DNA from 2 places in the Pseudomonas sp. NPDC087803 genome. Region 1 is predicted to be linked to the other one. Evidence: riboswitches for the same ligand, from Rfam matches in the RefSeq annotation. Region 1 holds a riboswitch; the other holds the start of a gene.
The links. A riboswitch is a leader RNA that binds a small molecule or an ion and turns the genes downstream of it on or off. The one in region 1 is predicted to bind manganese.
Positions count from the first base shown of each region.

Region 2: linked by a shared signal. The riboswitch ahead of mntP (manganese efflux pump MntP) and the one ahead of ACIOUG_RS17310 (TMEM165/GDT1 family protein) in region 1 are both predicted to bind manganese.

Region 1 is NZ_JBIUVO010000035.1:10,902-18,504, forward strand. It holds gene ACIOUG_RS17290 (AraC family transcriptional regulator) at 1-276, shown strand, start outside; gene ACIOUG_RS17295 (LysE family translocator) at 393-1,022, opposite strand; gene ACIOUG_RS17300 (2-hydroxyacid dehydrogenase) at 1,296-2,261, shown strand; gene ACIOUG_RS17305 (class I SAM-dependent methyltransferase) at 2,295-3,293, shown strand; yybP-ykoY riboswitch at 3,334-3,456, shown strand; gene ACIOUG_RS17310 (TMEM165/GDT1 family protein) at 3,546-4,130, shown strand; gene ACIOUG_RS17315 (M48 family metallopeptidase) at 4,254-5,072, opposite strand; partial or broken gene ACIOUG_RS17320 (HAMP domain-containing protein) at 6,424-6,621, shown strand; gene ACIOUG_RS17325 (methyl-accepting chemotaxis protein) at 6,733-7,476, shown strand.
Region 2 is NZ_JBIUVO010000001.1:564,451-572,053, reverse strand. It holds gene ACIOUG_RS02375 (hypothetical protein) at 10-444, opposite strand; gene ACIOUG_RS02370 (LysR family transcriptional regulator) at 441-1,412, opposite strand; gene ACIOUG_RS02365 (DUF2798 domain-containing protein) at 1,539-1,814, shown strand; gene ACIOUG_RS02360 (thiamine pyrophosphate-requiring protein) at 2,036-3,823, shown strand; gene ACIOUG_RS02355 (DNA methylase) at 3,937-4,368, shown strand; gene ACIOUG_RS02350 (DUF72 domain-containing protein) at 4,368-5,081, shown strand; gene mntP (manganese efflux pump MntP) at 5,083-5,646, opposite strand; yybP-ykoY riboswitch at 5,652-5,824, opposite strand; gene ACIOUG_RS02340 (ATP-binding protein) at 6,061-7,431, opposite strand; gene ACIOUG_RS02335 (response regulator) at 7,428-7,603, opposite strand, start outside.

The sequences.
Region 1 (7,603 bases):
ACCCTGGACGACTGGGCGCAGCAGGTCGGCGCCAGCTCGCGCACCCTGGCGCGGCTGTTCCAGCGACAACTGAAGATGAGTTTCAAGGCCTGGCGCCAGCAACTGCGCCTGATGGAAGCCCTGCCGCGCCTGCTCGCCGGGGACAGCGTGCAAAGCGTGGCACGGGACTTGGGCTACGGCAGCGCGCGGGCGTTCAGCGCGATGTTTCGCCGTTTGCTCGGGGACAATCCCCGTGAATACCTAAATAATCTGAGCAAAATCAGCGAGCTTGTGTAGGACCCGTGGGAGCGAGCCTGCTCGCGAAAGCGGTCTTTCAGCCACCAATAATGTCGATTGACCCAACGCCTTCGCGAGCAGGCTCGCTCCCACAGGTTTAAGTCGCGGTTCTGAGATCAATGCATCTCGGTGAACGCGAGTTTCACGCCGATCGCGATCAGCACCGCGCCCATGGTGCGGTCGAACCAGTGGCCCATGCGGGCGAAACCGGCGCGCACGCGCTGCTGGCTGAACAGCATCGCCACCAGGCAGAACCAGACGGCCGTCGCTACGGCCAGATAGACGCCGTAACCGGCCTGCACCGCCAGCGGCGTGTGCGGGTTGATCACCACGGTGAACAGCGACAGGAAGAACAGCGTGGCTTTCGGGTTCAGGCCGTTGGTGACGAAGCCCGAAGTGAAGGCGCCGCGAGCGGTACGCACGCCGGCTTCCTTGTGCAAGTCATCAGTGACAGTTTTCGCCGGCTGCGCGCGCAAGGCCTTGAAGCCGATGTACAGCAGGTACGCCGCGGCGGCCCATTTCAAGGCGTTGAACAGCACGATCGACTGCGACACGATCAGGCCGATGCCGAGCAACGAATAACCCACATGCAGGAAAATCGCCGTGCCCACCCCCAGCGCGGTCCAGGTGCCGGCGCGCCGACCATGGGTCACGCTCTCGCGCACCACCACGGCAAAGTCCGGGCCGGGGCTGGCCACGGCCAACAGATGGATCAGTGCAACGGTCAAGAACTCGGTCCAGTACATGGGGGCTCCTCTTTAATGAGTAAAAACAATTCATCAACTGGCTCAAACCCTGTGGCGAGGGAGCTTGCTCCCGCTCGGCTGCGCAGCAGTCGTAAAACCTGAAACACCGGTGTGCCTGACACAGTACGGTGAATGGGTTTGGGTCTGCTTCGCAGCCCAGCGGGAGCAAGCTCCCTCGCCACAGGGTATTGCGGGCGCTGTACGTAACGATTTGTTTCATCTGGTAGGCTCGGCAGATTACGCCTTCCGTTCCAAGCACAAAAGGTACAGTTGATGACGAACCCGCGCCGCGCCGTATTCCTCGATCACCCGTCACTGGATCTTGGCGATCTTGACCTCAGCCCGTTGCGCGCCTGCTTCAGCGACCTGCAACTGTTCGCCCAGACTGCGCCCGAACAGGTCAGCGAGCGCCTGCACGGGGCCAGCGTGGCGATCACCAACAAGATCCGCATCGACGCTGCCGCGATGGCCGCCAACCCCGATCTGCAACTGATCCTGATTACCGCCACCGGCACCAACAACGTCGATCTGGACGCGGCCCGCGCCCATGGCATCACCGTGTGCAACTGTCAGGGTTACGGCACGCCGTCGGTGGCGCAGCACACGATCATGTTGCTGCTCAACCTCGCCACCCGCCTGGCCGATTATCAAAAAGCGGTCGGCGAGGGTCGCTGGCAGCAGGCCAGACAGTTCTGCCTGCTCGACTACCCGATTGTCGAACTGCAAGGTAAAACCCTCGGCCTGCTCGGTCACGGTGAACTCGGCGGCGCAGTCGCACGGCTGGCCGAAGCGTTTGGCATGCGTGTGTTGCTCGGGCAGATTCCCGGCCGCCCGGCGCGCCCGGACCGACTGCCGCTGAACGAATTGCTGCCGCAGATCGACGCCCTGACCCTGCACTGCCCGCTCAACGAACACACCCGGCACTTCATCGGCGCCCGCGAGCTGGCGTCGATGAAACCCGGCGCGTTTGTGGTCAACACCGCTCGCGGTGGTTTGATCGACGAGCAAGCCTTGGCCGATGCCCTGCGCAACGGTCACCTCGGCGGCGCGGCCACCGATGTGCTCAGTGTCGAACCACCGGTCAACGGCAATCCGTTGCTCGCCGCCGATATTCCACGGCTGATCGTCACCCCGCACAACGCCTGGGGCAGTCGCGAAGCGCGGCAGCGTATCGTTGGCCAATTGACCGAAAACGCCCAGGCGTTCTTCAGCGGTACAGCGCTGCGGGTCGTCAGTTGATAAACTGCGGCACTTTTTTTCCAAGGAGCAGTTATGGATCCGCGCAGTGAAGTACTGCTTCGTCAGGCCGAGTTATTCCAGGGTTCGCTGTTGTTGGCCGGTTTGCCTGCCGACGATCTGCTGGGGCGCTTGCCGAATGCGTTCGGCTGGTGCTGGCATGCCGGCGATCAAGCCGCCCTTGATGCGCGCTTCGAAGGTCGCAGCCATTTCGGCGTGAACGTGCCGGAGCGCGAGTTCGACAGCGCCGTGGTGTTTTTGCCCAAGTCCAAGGACCTGACCGATTACATCCTCAACGCGGTGGCCGCACGTCTGCCCGGGCGCGAGGTGTTTCTGGTCGGGGAAAAACGCAGCGGTATCGAAGGTGCGTCCAAGCAGCTCAACCCGTTCGGCAAGCCGCGCAAGCTCGACAGCGCCCGTCACTGCCAACTGTGGCAAGTCACCGTGGCCAATGCACCTGAAGCCAAATCGCTGGAAAGCCTGGCGCAGACTTATGAGCTGCCGCTGGCCGAAGGCCCGTTGAAAGTCATCAGTCTGCCGGGCGTGTTCAGCCATGGTCGCCTGGACCGCGGCAGCGCCCTGCTGCTGGAGCATCTGGACAAATTGCCGAGCGGTCATCTGCTGGATTTCGGTTGCGGCGCCGGGGTGTTGGGCGCCGCGGTCAAGCGGCGTTATCCGCACAATCAGGTGACGTTGCTCGACGTCGATGCCTTCGCCGCCGCCAGCAGTCGCCTGACCTTGGCGGCCAACGGTCTGGAAGCCGAAGTGCTGACCGGCGACGGTATCGACGCTGCACCGATGGGTTTGAACGCGATCCTGAGCAATCCGCCGTTCCATGTCGGGGTGCACACCGATTATTTCGCCACCGAGAACTTGCTGCGAAAAGCGGCCAAACATCTGAAAAACGGCGGCGAACTACGGCTGGTCGCGAACAGCTTCCTGAAGTATCAGCCACTGATCGAAGAGCATCTGGGTGTGTGTGCGATCAAGGCTGAAGGCAATGGTTTCCGGATTTACCGAGCCAAGCGCGGCTGAAAATTTGTTCTTGCTCTATCGGTTTTGCGAAGGCAGAATCCGCTCCGTCCTAGGGGAGTAGTCTCCCACGAGCGCCAAGCTCGTCCGGCATACGTCAACATACTTGATCCTCAGATCATGGCGTATGCGACCCAAGCGTCCGCACCAGACGGATCGCAGGGTTTGACAAGACCTATGACACGCACACCTTACCCGGGGCGGGAAGGCTGTACGTGTCATAGCCGTGTCGACCCGCCCCTTAGGAAAATCCTGATGCTGGACTCGTTACTCGTTCCCACCGCAATCGTTGCCTTGGCCGAAATCGGCGACAAGACGCAACTGCTCGCGCTGATTCTCGCCGCCCGCTTTCGCAAACCCTGGCCAATCATTGCCGGTATCGTCGCCGCGACCCTGGCCAACCACGCGGCAGCCGGTGCGGTAGGCGCCTGGTTCGGCAGCTTCTTCTCCGATTCTGTTCTGCACTGGATTCTCGCCGCGAGCTTCACCGCCACTGCGCTGTGGACGCTGGTCCCGGACAAGATGGACGACGATGAAGCCAGCACCGCACGCAAGTTCGGCCCCTTCCTGACCACGCTGATCGCGTTCTTCCTGGCGGAAATCGGTGACAAGACGCAGATCGCCACCGTGATGCTGGCGGCGCAATATCCGGAGCTGTGGCTGGTGATCATCGGCACCACGGCGGGCATGCTGATTGCCAACGTGCCGGTGGTATTGGCGGGTAACTTTGCTGCGGAGAAATTGCCGCTGACCTTGATCCGTCGCCTGGCCGCTTCGGCGTTCTTCATTCTGGCGATCGTTGCGGTGTACAAGGCGATGCAGAGCAGTGGCTGGATTTAATCCCGTAAGTCGGTAGACCGAGTTATCGTTCTTCGCGAGCAGGCTCGCTCCCACAGTGGAATGCATTCCAAAGGTGGGAGCGAGCCTGCTCGCGAAGGGGCCATCAGCCTCGCGGCAAAACCATCAGGATTTCGGGGCTTTCTCGTACAGCGGCATGACTTTCGGAATCGCTGCCTGCAGCGAGGCGATCCGGCTCGATGAGGCCGGGTGGGTGCTCATGAATTCCGGCGGTGCGCCTTCCGAGGCCTTGCTCATCTTGTCCCACAGGGTGATCGCCGCGTTCGGGTTGTAGCCGGCGCGGGCGGCCAGTTCGAGTCCGATCAGGTCGGCTTCGTTTTCGTTGGCGCGGCTGTTGGGCAAGGTCATGCCGTAGTTGGCCACGGTGTCGGCCAACGCCAGGCTGTCCTGACCCAGACCGAACAACGCGCCGGCGCCCTGCTTGGCCATTTCGACGCCATAGGCTTTGGACATCGCTTCACGACCGTGCTCGCGCAGGGCGTGGGCGATTTCATGGCCCATGACCGCGGCGATTTCATCGTCGGTCAGCTTCAGGCTGTCGATCAGCCCGGTGTAGAAAATGATCTTGCCGCCAGGGCCGCAGTTGGCGTTGAGTTCATCGCTCTTGATCAGATTGACTTCCCATTGCCACTGCGCGGCGTCCGGACGGAAGTTCGGCGCCTGGGCGATCAGCCGATTGGCAATCGCCTGAACCCGCTTGGCCTCCGGACTGGTCTTGTCCAGCACGCCTTTGCTCGACGCCTCGCCGACGGTCTTCTGATAGGACTGCGCATACATCTGGTCGACCTCTTGCGAGGACAGCATGCTGAACATGTACTGCTTGCGCTCCACACCTACGGCTCCGCCGCTGGTGGTGTTGACCGACTGACAACCGGCCAGCAACAGCGCTGCGCTCAGTGCACTTACAACCAATGTCTTGTTCATTCAAAAGCTCCCTGAAAACCTGCCGCGTATCGTAGGGGGTGAATTGTATCGGCGCCAGATACAACAGACGTGTTGCAGCGTCTTTCGGAAGTTTCCCACCACTGCTGTCGTAAAAAATTCACAGCACCGGCAGACCCGCTGCCACTGCGTCGCACACTGATCCATTTGCGACATCGCCCGCCCAATGTGCCGCCCGCCACTCATGGCGCAATGCCTGCTGCCGATACAACAGCGCAGACGTCCTCTTGCGTGCGGAGCTCCCATGAAGTTCAAGTCGATCCAGTTTTCCGTCGCCGCCCTGGCCGGCGCCATCGTCCTCAGCGTGGTCGCCGCGCTGGTGCTGTACGCGCTGTTTTCCGGTGCCCGCACCCAAGACATGGTGCAACAGCGCACTCAGGCGCAGTTCGAACAAGTCATCGAACAACGCCTGACTTCGCTGGCGCAGACCCAGGTCAGCCAGATCCAGCGCGAACTCGAAGCGCCACTGCTGATTGCCGGCGGCCTGGTGCGAGTCAACGCGCTGCTCGGCACGCCGGGCGCCGACGGCCAGCCGCGACTGAGCGTCAGCCGCGAGCAGTTGATCAGCCTGATCAAGGAGAACGTCGAGAAGAACCCGAAGATTCTCGGCACCTACATCGGCTGGGAAAAAAACGCACTGGACCACAATGACGCGGCCTACATCGGCACCCGCGTGGTCGGTATCGACGCGGCCAACGGGCGCTTCCTGCCCTGGTGGTTCCGCAATGACGACGGCACCCTGGGCCTGGACAAACTGGCCGACGTCGACGACCAGAAAGTCCTGTCCACCGGCGTACGCGCCAGCGAGTACTACCTGTGCTCGAAAGAGAGCAAGAAATCCTGCGTGATCGATCCGGCGCCATACAAGGTCGGCGACAAGATCGTCATGCTCGCCTCCTTTATTGAACCGATCATGCTCAACGGCGCGTTCCAGGGCATCGTCGGCGCCGACCTGTCGGTGAACTTCATCCAGGACATGCTTCTGGGTGCCAACCAGAAACTGTACAGCGGCGCCGGGCAAATGGCTCTGATCGGCGGCAACGGCCGGATCGTCGCTTACACTCAAGACCCGAGCAAATTCGGCGAGAAAGTCAGCGACATTCTCGACGCCGAGCAGATTGCCAACATGGCCAATCTGAAGCGCGGCGAAGTCACCTACTCCGTCAATAAGGACAAGGGCCGCATCGAGCTGTACCTGCCGTTCGGCATCGGCCAGACCGACGCGCGCTGGACCTTGATGCTGCAACTGCCGTTGAACGCGGTGATGGCCGATCTGCAGAAACTCCAGGCCGACCTCGATGCGCAGCGCAAGTCCGACACCTTCGGCATGGCCATGGTCGGCCTGATTATCGCCGCCATCGGTCTGCTGGTGATCTGGCTGGTGGGTCACGGCATCGCCCGCCCCCTGAAGCAGATGGTCGCCATGCTCGATGACATCGCCAAAGGTGAAGGCGATCTGACCCGCCGCTTGAGCAGTGATCGCAGCGATGAGCTGGGTTCGATTGCCAAGGGCTTCAACACGTTCCTCGCCAAGTTGCAGGCGATGATCACGCAGGTGGTGACGTCGGTGCAGAGCGTCAGCGATTCCTCCGAGCACACTGCCGACATCGCCATTCGCACCAACATCGGCATTCAGAAACAAATGGCCGAGATTGATCAGGTCGCCACCGCAGTGCAGGAAATGACCGCCACCGCTCAGGACGTGGCGCGCAATGCCACTCAGGCTGCGCAAGCCGCCAGCCATGCGGATCAGGCCGCCGGCCAGGGCATGCAGATTGTCCGTGACACCTCGAACTCGATTGGTGTGCTGGCGCTTGAAATCGGCAAAGCGGTGAACGTGGTGCAGACGCTGGCCAAGGACAGCGAAAACATCAATGCGATCCTCACCGCGATTCGCGGGATCGCCGAGCAGACCAACCTGCTGGCGCTGAACGCAGCGATCGAAGCGGCGCGGGCCGGCGAGCAGGGTCGCGGCTTTGCCGTGGTGGCGGACGAGGTGCGCAATCTGGCGCAGAAAACCCAGAAGGCCACCGAAGAAATCCAGAGCATGATCCAGCAACTGCAACAGGGCACTCGCGATGTGGTACGGGTCATGGAAGACAGTCAGCACCGCACCGACGAAAGCGTGCAGCACGCGGCGAAAGCGGCCGAGGCGCTGGAGACGATTACTCAGGCGGTGTCGGTGATCAATGACATGAACACGCAGATTGCCAGTGCGGCGGAAGAGCAAAGCGCAGTGGCGGATGACATCAACCGCAACGTGATCAATATCGGTCAGGTGGCGAATGAAGTGGCGGGTGGTGCGGATGAGTCGAGTTCGGCGAGTGCCGGCCTGACTAAATTGGCGGAGCAGCAGCGGCGCTTGATCAACCAGTTCAAGGTCTGAAAAGCGAAAAGCCCCTCACCCTAACCCTCTCCCAGAGGGAGAGGGGACTGACCGAGTTGTCTTCCGTCATACATCGACCTGAAATAACCAGTCGATTATGGATTCAAAGCTGAGCGTTCAAGTCGGT
Region 2 (7,603 bases), on a different contig from region 1:
TGCCGATGGTTATCTGACAGGCATCAGACAAGACAGCATAAGATTTTTCAGCGACTCCGGATCGAATGATGTGTTGGCAATCTCGCTGAGGTCAGCTGCCAGCTGCCATTGACCGGGGTTATTTGCCATCTGGCGTACTACCCATTGCTGCGGGCCAGTCCAGGATAGTTCGAGGTACGGGCCCACAAGCTGTGCGTTGGCGATCAGTAATGCCACCTCATCCGCCGGGCCGGGGCACATGCCTCCGACAGCGAAAGGTACACGCGCAAGCATCAGCTCGTTGAGCAAGTGCACCAGCTCGGCATTTGAGGTGAAGAGCATTGTGCGTTCTCCGGCAGCAGCGCCGGCGAAGACCAGATGGCCCGTTGTCGAGTCGGACGAGTTGATCGCCGCGAGATGTACCGGTGGCTGCCCTGAGCCTTTTGCATAACGTGGTGTGTTCACTGCAAATCCTTTTCAGTGGGCGCGTGAAACGACGGGGCCAAAGCATCTTCGGTCGGCCAGCGTGTCTTCAAGTGCTCAGTCAAAAAATCCATGAAGGCTCTGACCTTCGGCGTCATCGCCGCTCGTTCCTGCACGCATGCGTAAATGTCCATTGGTTCGACATAAGCATGAGCCGCACCTTGCAGGTCGTCGAACAACGGCAGCAATTGACCGTTCTCCAGATAGGGCGCGGCGACGAATTCGGCCAGACGCGTGACGCCGGCGCCGTTGACTGCCATTTGCGCGAGGGCGTCGATGTCGTCGCTGATGGCGGTGGCGTTGATCGGGGCGTCGTAATGCTCGCCGTCACGGACGAACCCCCAGCGCAGAAAGCGCCCGTCCAGTGGATAGCGGAACGTCAGGCAGGCGTGGTGTTGCAAGTCTTGCGGAGATTGCGGCACGCCGGCGCGTTCGAGGTAGGCGGGGGCGGCGCAGAAGATGAACGGCAGGGAAACGATCTTGCGCGCGACGATGCCGTCTTCCAGTTGCGGCTTGATCCGCAGGCTCAGGTCGATGCCGTCCTTAATGTGATTGATCTTGCCGTTGGTGGTCGACAGCTCGACCAGCAGGCGTGGATGCAGCGCGGCAAAACTGGCGAGTAACGGCGCCAATACGTGGCGGCCGAATGCGCTGGTGGAGGCGATGCTCAAGCGACCTTGCAGTTCGCTTTCATCGTTGACAATCGCACTTTGCGCCGACTCCAGATCGGCCGCGATGCGTCTGACCTTCTCGTAATACAGCGCACCATTTTCGGTGAGGGCCATGCGGCGGGTGGTGCGCTGCAACAAGCGAACGCCGAGGTGCGTTTCGAGGCGATTGAGGGTCTGGCTGACCGCCGCCGCACTGACGCCCAGTGTCTTGGCGGCACCGACGATGGAGCCGGCTTCGACCACTTTGATAAAACTGGCAATCGCCGCCAACAGATTCATCGGTGTCCCGCCGCGTGGGTTTGATTCGTAAGTTGTGCTTTATAAAGTACCTGTGGCGGGCCGTCTAGTTGAGGGCAGGGCGCTTTGCTAAGGTGCCGACTCCCTGTCAATGGATGGAAAAGCCATATGAATCAAAGAACCACTACCGATGCCTTGTATCTCAGCCGGCGCAAGCTGTCACCGCGTGCGACGCCCTACGTGTTTGCGTTGTACATGGCGACGATCATGGCGTTCCTGATGTCGCTGGTGATCACTGCGGCCAATTCCGGGATTGATAACGACTACCTGAGTAATGCGTTGCACGCCTACAAGCTGGCAATGCCGGTGGCTTTCCTTTGCATCCTCGTGGTGCGGCCGATCGTGATCAAACTGGTGGCGCTGACGGTGCATCCGCATCGCTAATGGTCCCCGTGTAGGAGCTGCCGAAGGCTGCGATCTTTTGATGTTGTTTTTGAAGATCAAAAGATCGCAGCCTGCGGCAGCTCCTACAGGGGCGGTTCGGCAATGCCGGCGAGTAAAAACAATCGAAACTTCGCGCGCGTCCCGGCTGTCCAGACCCTTGTACCGCCCGGCGGCTGATCTGCCGGGACGGCTTCATGCATCGGTGACAGGCGAGGAACGAGATGACGACGACAGTGGGAGATTTTCTGGTTGAGCGGCTTAGCCAATGGGGCGTCACGCGGATTTTTGGTTATCCGGGAGACGGCATCAATGGCGTGTTCGGCGCGCTCGCCCGAGCCAATGGCAAGATCGAATTCGTTCAGGCCCGACACGAAGAAATGGCCGCGTTCATGGCGTCGGCCCACGCCAAGTTCACGGGCGAGTTGGGCGTGTGCATCGCCACTTCGGGGCCGGGCGCTTCGCACCTGATCACCGGGTTGTATGACGCCCGCATGGATCACCAGCCGGTGCTGGCGATTGTCGGCCAGCAGGCGCGGACGGCGCTCGGCAGTCATTACCAGCAGGAGCTGGACCTGGTTTCGATGTTCAAGGATGTGGCCGGGGCGTTTGTGCAGCAGGCGTCGGCGCCGTCGCAAGTGCGGCATTTGCTCGACCGTGCCGTGCGCACGGCGGTTGGCGAGCGGCGGGTGACGGCGATCATCCTGCCCAATGATTTGCAGGATCTCGAGTACGAGCCACCGGCGCGGGCGCACGGCACCGCGCACTCTGGCGTCGGTTATACCAAGCCGAAAGTGCTGCCCTATGAAGCGGATCTGCAGCGCGCCGCAGACGTTTTGAACAGTGGCGAAAAAGTCGCGATTCTGGTGGGTGCTGGCGCGTTGCAGGCGACGGATGAAGTGATTGCCATCGCGGAAAAACTCGGTGCCGGGGTCGCCAAGGCGTTACTCGGCAAGGCTGCACTGCCGGACGATTTGCCGTGGGTCACTGGCAGCATCGGTCTGCTCGGCACCGAGCCGAGCTACAAGATGATGAACGAATGCGACACCTTGCTGATGATCGGTTCGGGTTTCCCGTATGCCGAATTTCTGCCCAAGGAAGGTCAGGCGCGGGGCGTGCAGATCGACCTGCAACCGGACATGCTCAGCCTGCGTTATCCGATGGAGGTCAATCTGGTCGGCGACTCCGCCGAAACCCTCGCGGCACTGCTGCCGTTGCTTGAACAGAAAACCTCGCACAAGTGGCGCAAGAAAATCGAAGGCTGGCGCAGCACCTGGGAAAAGACCCTGGAAAAACGCGCCATGTCCAAGGCCGATCCGATCAATCCGCAGCGGGTGGTGTACGAGCTGTCACCGCGCCTGCCGGATCAGGCGATCATCACCAGCGACTCGGGTTCGTGCGCCAACTGGTACGCTCGCGACCTGAAGATTCGTCGTGGCATGCAGTGTTCGCTATCTGGCGGGCTGGCCTCGATGGGCGCTGCCGTGCCGTATGCGATCGCCGCCAAGTTTGCCCATCCGGAGCGGGCGGTGATTGCGCTGGTGGGGGATGGCGCGATGCAGATGAACAACATGGCCGAGCTGATCACCGTCGCCAAATACTGGCGCCAGTGGGACAGCCCGAAATGGATCTGTGCGGTGTTCAACAACGAGGACTTGAATCAGGTCACCTGGGAGCAGCGGGTGATGGAGGGCGATCCGAAGTTCGAAGCGTCGCAAAGCATCCCCGATGTGCCGTATCACTTGTTCGCCATTTCCATTGGCCTGAAAGGGATTTTCGTCGACCGCGAAGAAGACGTAGCCGCCGCCTGGGAACAAGCGCTGGCCTCGGAAGTGCCGGTGCTGATCGAGTTCAAAACCGACCCCAACGTGCCGCCATTGCCGCCGCACATCAAGCTCGAACAGGCGAAGAAATTCGCCACGACCCTGCTCAAGGGCGACCCCGACGAAGCGGGCGTGATCGTGCAAGCCGCCAAGCAGGTGCTGGCCAGCGTCCTCCCCGGCAAAAAATAACTTCATGTAGGAGCTGCCGCAGGCTGCGATCTTTTGACTTTGATTTTTTAAAAACAAGATCAAAAGATCGCAGCCTGCGGCAGCTCCTACAGAGGGCAGTGAGGGATAAACCGATGAGCAAAACCATCAGCGCCCACGACCTGCACATCAGCCTCGATCCGGTAAGCGAGGAGGGGTTGTTCAAATGGCTGCTCGCCAGTTTTCTGATGGGCAAACGCATTCAGGCCGACATTGCCGCCGAGGCCTATCGAGTGATTGCCGAGCGGCATCAGCGCGACACGCCGCGCAAGCTCGCGAACTGCACGCATCGACAACTGGTCGGCATGCTAGGCGAAGCGCATTACGTGCGTTACGACGAAACCACGGCCACGCGTTTGCTGGCGCTGGCGGCGCGGCTTAATGATGAATATGCCGGCAAGGTCGGCAACATCGTCAAGGCCAGCGCCGATCGGACTGAATTCGAACTGCGCCTGATGGCGTTCGACGGAATCGGCCCGAAGACCGTAGAGATTTTCATGCGTGAAGCGGCGAAGGTGCTTTTTTGATGTTCATCGGTTGCGCAGGCTGGAGTCTGGGACGTGAGTATTGGCCGCAGTTTCCGGCCGAGGGCACGCATCTGCAGCGATATGCGGCGCGGTTCGACTGTGTGGAAATCAACAGCTCGTTCTATCGTCCGCATCGGCGTCAGACTTATGCGCGCTGGGCGGATTCGGTGCCGCCGGATTTTCGTTTTTCGGTGAAGGTGCCAAAGCAGATCACCCATCAATTGCGTCTGCAAAACTGTGATCAAGCGTTGGACGAATTTCTCGAGCAATGCGAGGGACTGGCTGATCGGCTGGGATGCTTGCTGGTGCAACTGCCGCCTTCGCTGGCCTTTGCGCCGGCAAGCGCAGAGGCGTTTTTCGTGGCGTTGCGCCAACGCTTCGACGGAGACGTGGTGGTTGAACCTCGGCATGAATCCTGGGCAGCGGCAGCGACGATGCTGCGCGCGTATCGGATTGCTCAGGTCATGGTCGATCCGTCGCGGATCAGTAGCGACCACTCAGCGCAGGGCTGGTTGGGGGTGCGTTATTGGCGATTGCACGGTTCGCCACGTATCTACCACAGCGCCTACGATGACGGTTATCTGCAAGCGCTGGCAGAGAAGATGAAAGTCGCGGCAGCAGAAGCTGCCGCGACCTGGTGCATCTTCGACAACACCGCCAGTGGCGCCGCGTTGGGCAACGCGATGACACTGGCGGCGCTGATCCGGGGCTGAATCAGGCAGACAAGTGCTCGTACAGAATGGTCGCGCCGACGATCATCAACACCACACCGCCGACGATTTCCGCACGCTTGCCGACCACTGCGCCGAGCACCCGGCCAAGCATCACGCCGATGGTCACCATGGTCATGGTTGCCACGCCGATGGCCGCTGCCGCCACCCAGATATTCACATCGACAAACGCCAGACCGACGCCGACTGCGAGGGCGTCAATGCTGGTGGCGAACGCGGTGACCGCGAGAATCAGGAACGAATGCTGACCGGGTTTTTCTTCTTCCTCGTCTTCGTGTTTCAGGCCGTTGTAGATCATGTGCAGACCGAGGATCAGCAGCAGGCTGAAGGCGATCCAGTGGTCCCATTCGGCGACCCAGCGGGTGGCGGCCTGGCCGATCAGCCAGCCGATGATCGGGGTGATGGCTTCGATCACGCCGAAGATCAGGCCGGTGCGCAGCGCTTCGGTCAGACGTGGTTTGTGCAGGCTGGAGCCTTTGCCGATGGCCGCGGCGAACGCGTCCGTGGACATGGCCAGGGCGAGGAATATGAGGGAAACAGGATTCACGGGGCACACTTCCAGTCGGGCTATGAGTCAACGACACAACCACACGCCCGACTTTAGGCATGGATGTGTCGTCGGTCTCACCAACCAAAAGGTGTTCGTACCACGGCAGGTTGCCGAGAATGTTGATACGAACGCTTCCGAGGGACTCGGAAACAGGCTACTCCCCAACGAGGCTGCGGATCTTATTTGGGCGAACATGAAAATTTTGTCAAAAGCATCGATTGGCTCAGGGATCCTTACTGCCCAGATTTGCATTGGGTTCTGGGAGATCACTGTGGCGAGGGGATTTATCCCCGATGGGGCGCGAAGCGGCCCCTCTTTGACGAGCTGGACTGCTGCGCATTCCAGCGGGGGCGGCGCAACGCTTCGCTAAATCACCTCATTACAATGTCTTTCACGCAAAGGCTGTCCGGGTCACGGTGCCTCGTTGATCCGCAACTGCGCACACAACCCGCCCTGCGGCCGGTTGTACAGCTGCAACGTGCTGCCGATCTTGCTGACGATCATCTGCACGATCGCCAGCCCCAGTCCCGCGCCGTTACCGTGGCCGTGGCTGTAGAAACGCTCGAACAGCCGCGCGTATTCCTCCTCGTTGATACCCGGGCCGGCGTCTTCGACGCTGATGTACACCGCGCCGCCCGCCTGCGGTTGCACCTGAACCCGCACCTCGCTGCCCGGCGGGGCGAAATTCAGGGCGTTGGTCACCAGGTTCTGCAGGGCGATGGCGAGGGCCACCGGGTCGGTGTCGACCGGGCAGTGGTGGTCGCTGTCGAGGATCAGTTCAACGTCTTTTTCCATGGCCAGCGGTGCCAGTTCGGCGAGCTCTTCGCGCACCAGTTCGGTCAATTCCACGCTGCGGGTTTGAGGATTGGCCAGCTGCGGTTCGATGCGCGCCATGATCAGCAACTGACTGGCGATGCGCGTCGCCCGATCCACCGCACTGACCAGATATTCCAAGGCTTCTTCGCGTTGTTGCGGGGTCGCCGCCAGTTGCGCGTTTTGCGCGTGGATGCGCAGGATCGCCAGCGGCGTGCGCAGCTCATGGGCGGCGTCGGCAATGAAGCGCCGCTCACGCGCCAGCAGATTGTCGATCTGCTGTAACAGGCGATTGAGCGCGGTCTGCATCGGCTCCAGATCATGCGGCAGGGGGCTGAGGTGCAGCGGCTTCAGGGTTTCGGTGTCACGTCCGCGAATGCTCTGCGCCATGGCGCGCAACGGTTGCAGGCCCCAGCCGATGGTCAGCCAGATCAACGCGGCCAGCAGCGGTACGCCGATCAGGCTCGGCCATAACGTGTGGCCGACGATGCGTTCGATCAGATCCTGGCGGATGTCGTCACGCTCGCCGACCCAGATCAGCAGCCCCTGTTGCGGATCCTTGAGCAGAAACGCGCACCAGTCGCGGCCATTCTCCATCAGATCGTGGGAGCCGAGGGTGGTGGGCGGCGCGGCAAGCTCCGGCGCTTCGGCCGAGCGCACCAGCAACTGCCCGTCGCTGCGCCACACTTGAAAGGTCAGACGGGTTTCGTAAGGGTGCGCAGCCTCACCGTCGCCGACCCGGCTCATGGCTTCATCGAAGGCCTGATAGAGCCGGTTCCAGTCGTTGTCGCCGGGCGTGCGCTGGGCCAGTACGCCTTGCAGCAGGCGCGCGCTTTGCGCCAGTTGGGCATCGTAGACTTCTTCGATTTCATGGTGACTGTCGCGCAGCACCAGCCAACTGATCAGCAGGTCGCCGATCAATACCAGAATCAGCACCGGCACCAGAATCCGCGCACGTATGGAAATCATGGCTTGAGCTCCACCACATAGCCGACCCCGCGCACGGTGCGGATCAACTCGCTCGAAAGTTTTTTGCGCAGGTTGTGGATCAGCACTTCGAGGGTGTTGCTCTCGACCCGGTCCTGCCAGCCATACAGCGCTCGCGACAAGCGTTCGCGGGTGACGACTTTGCCGGGGCGGG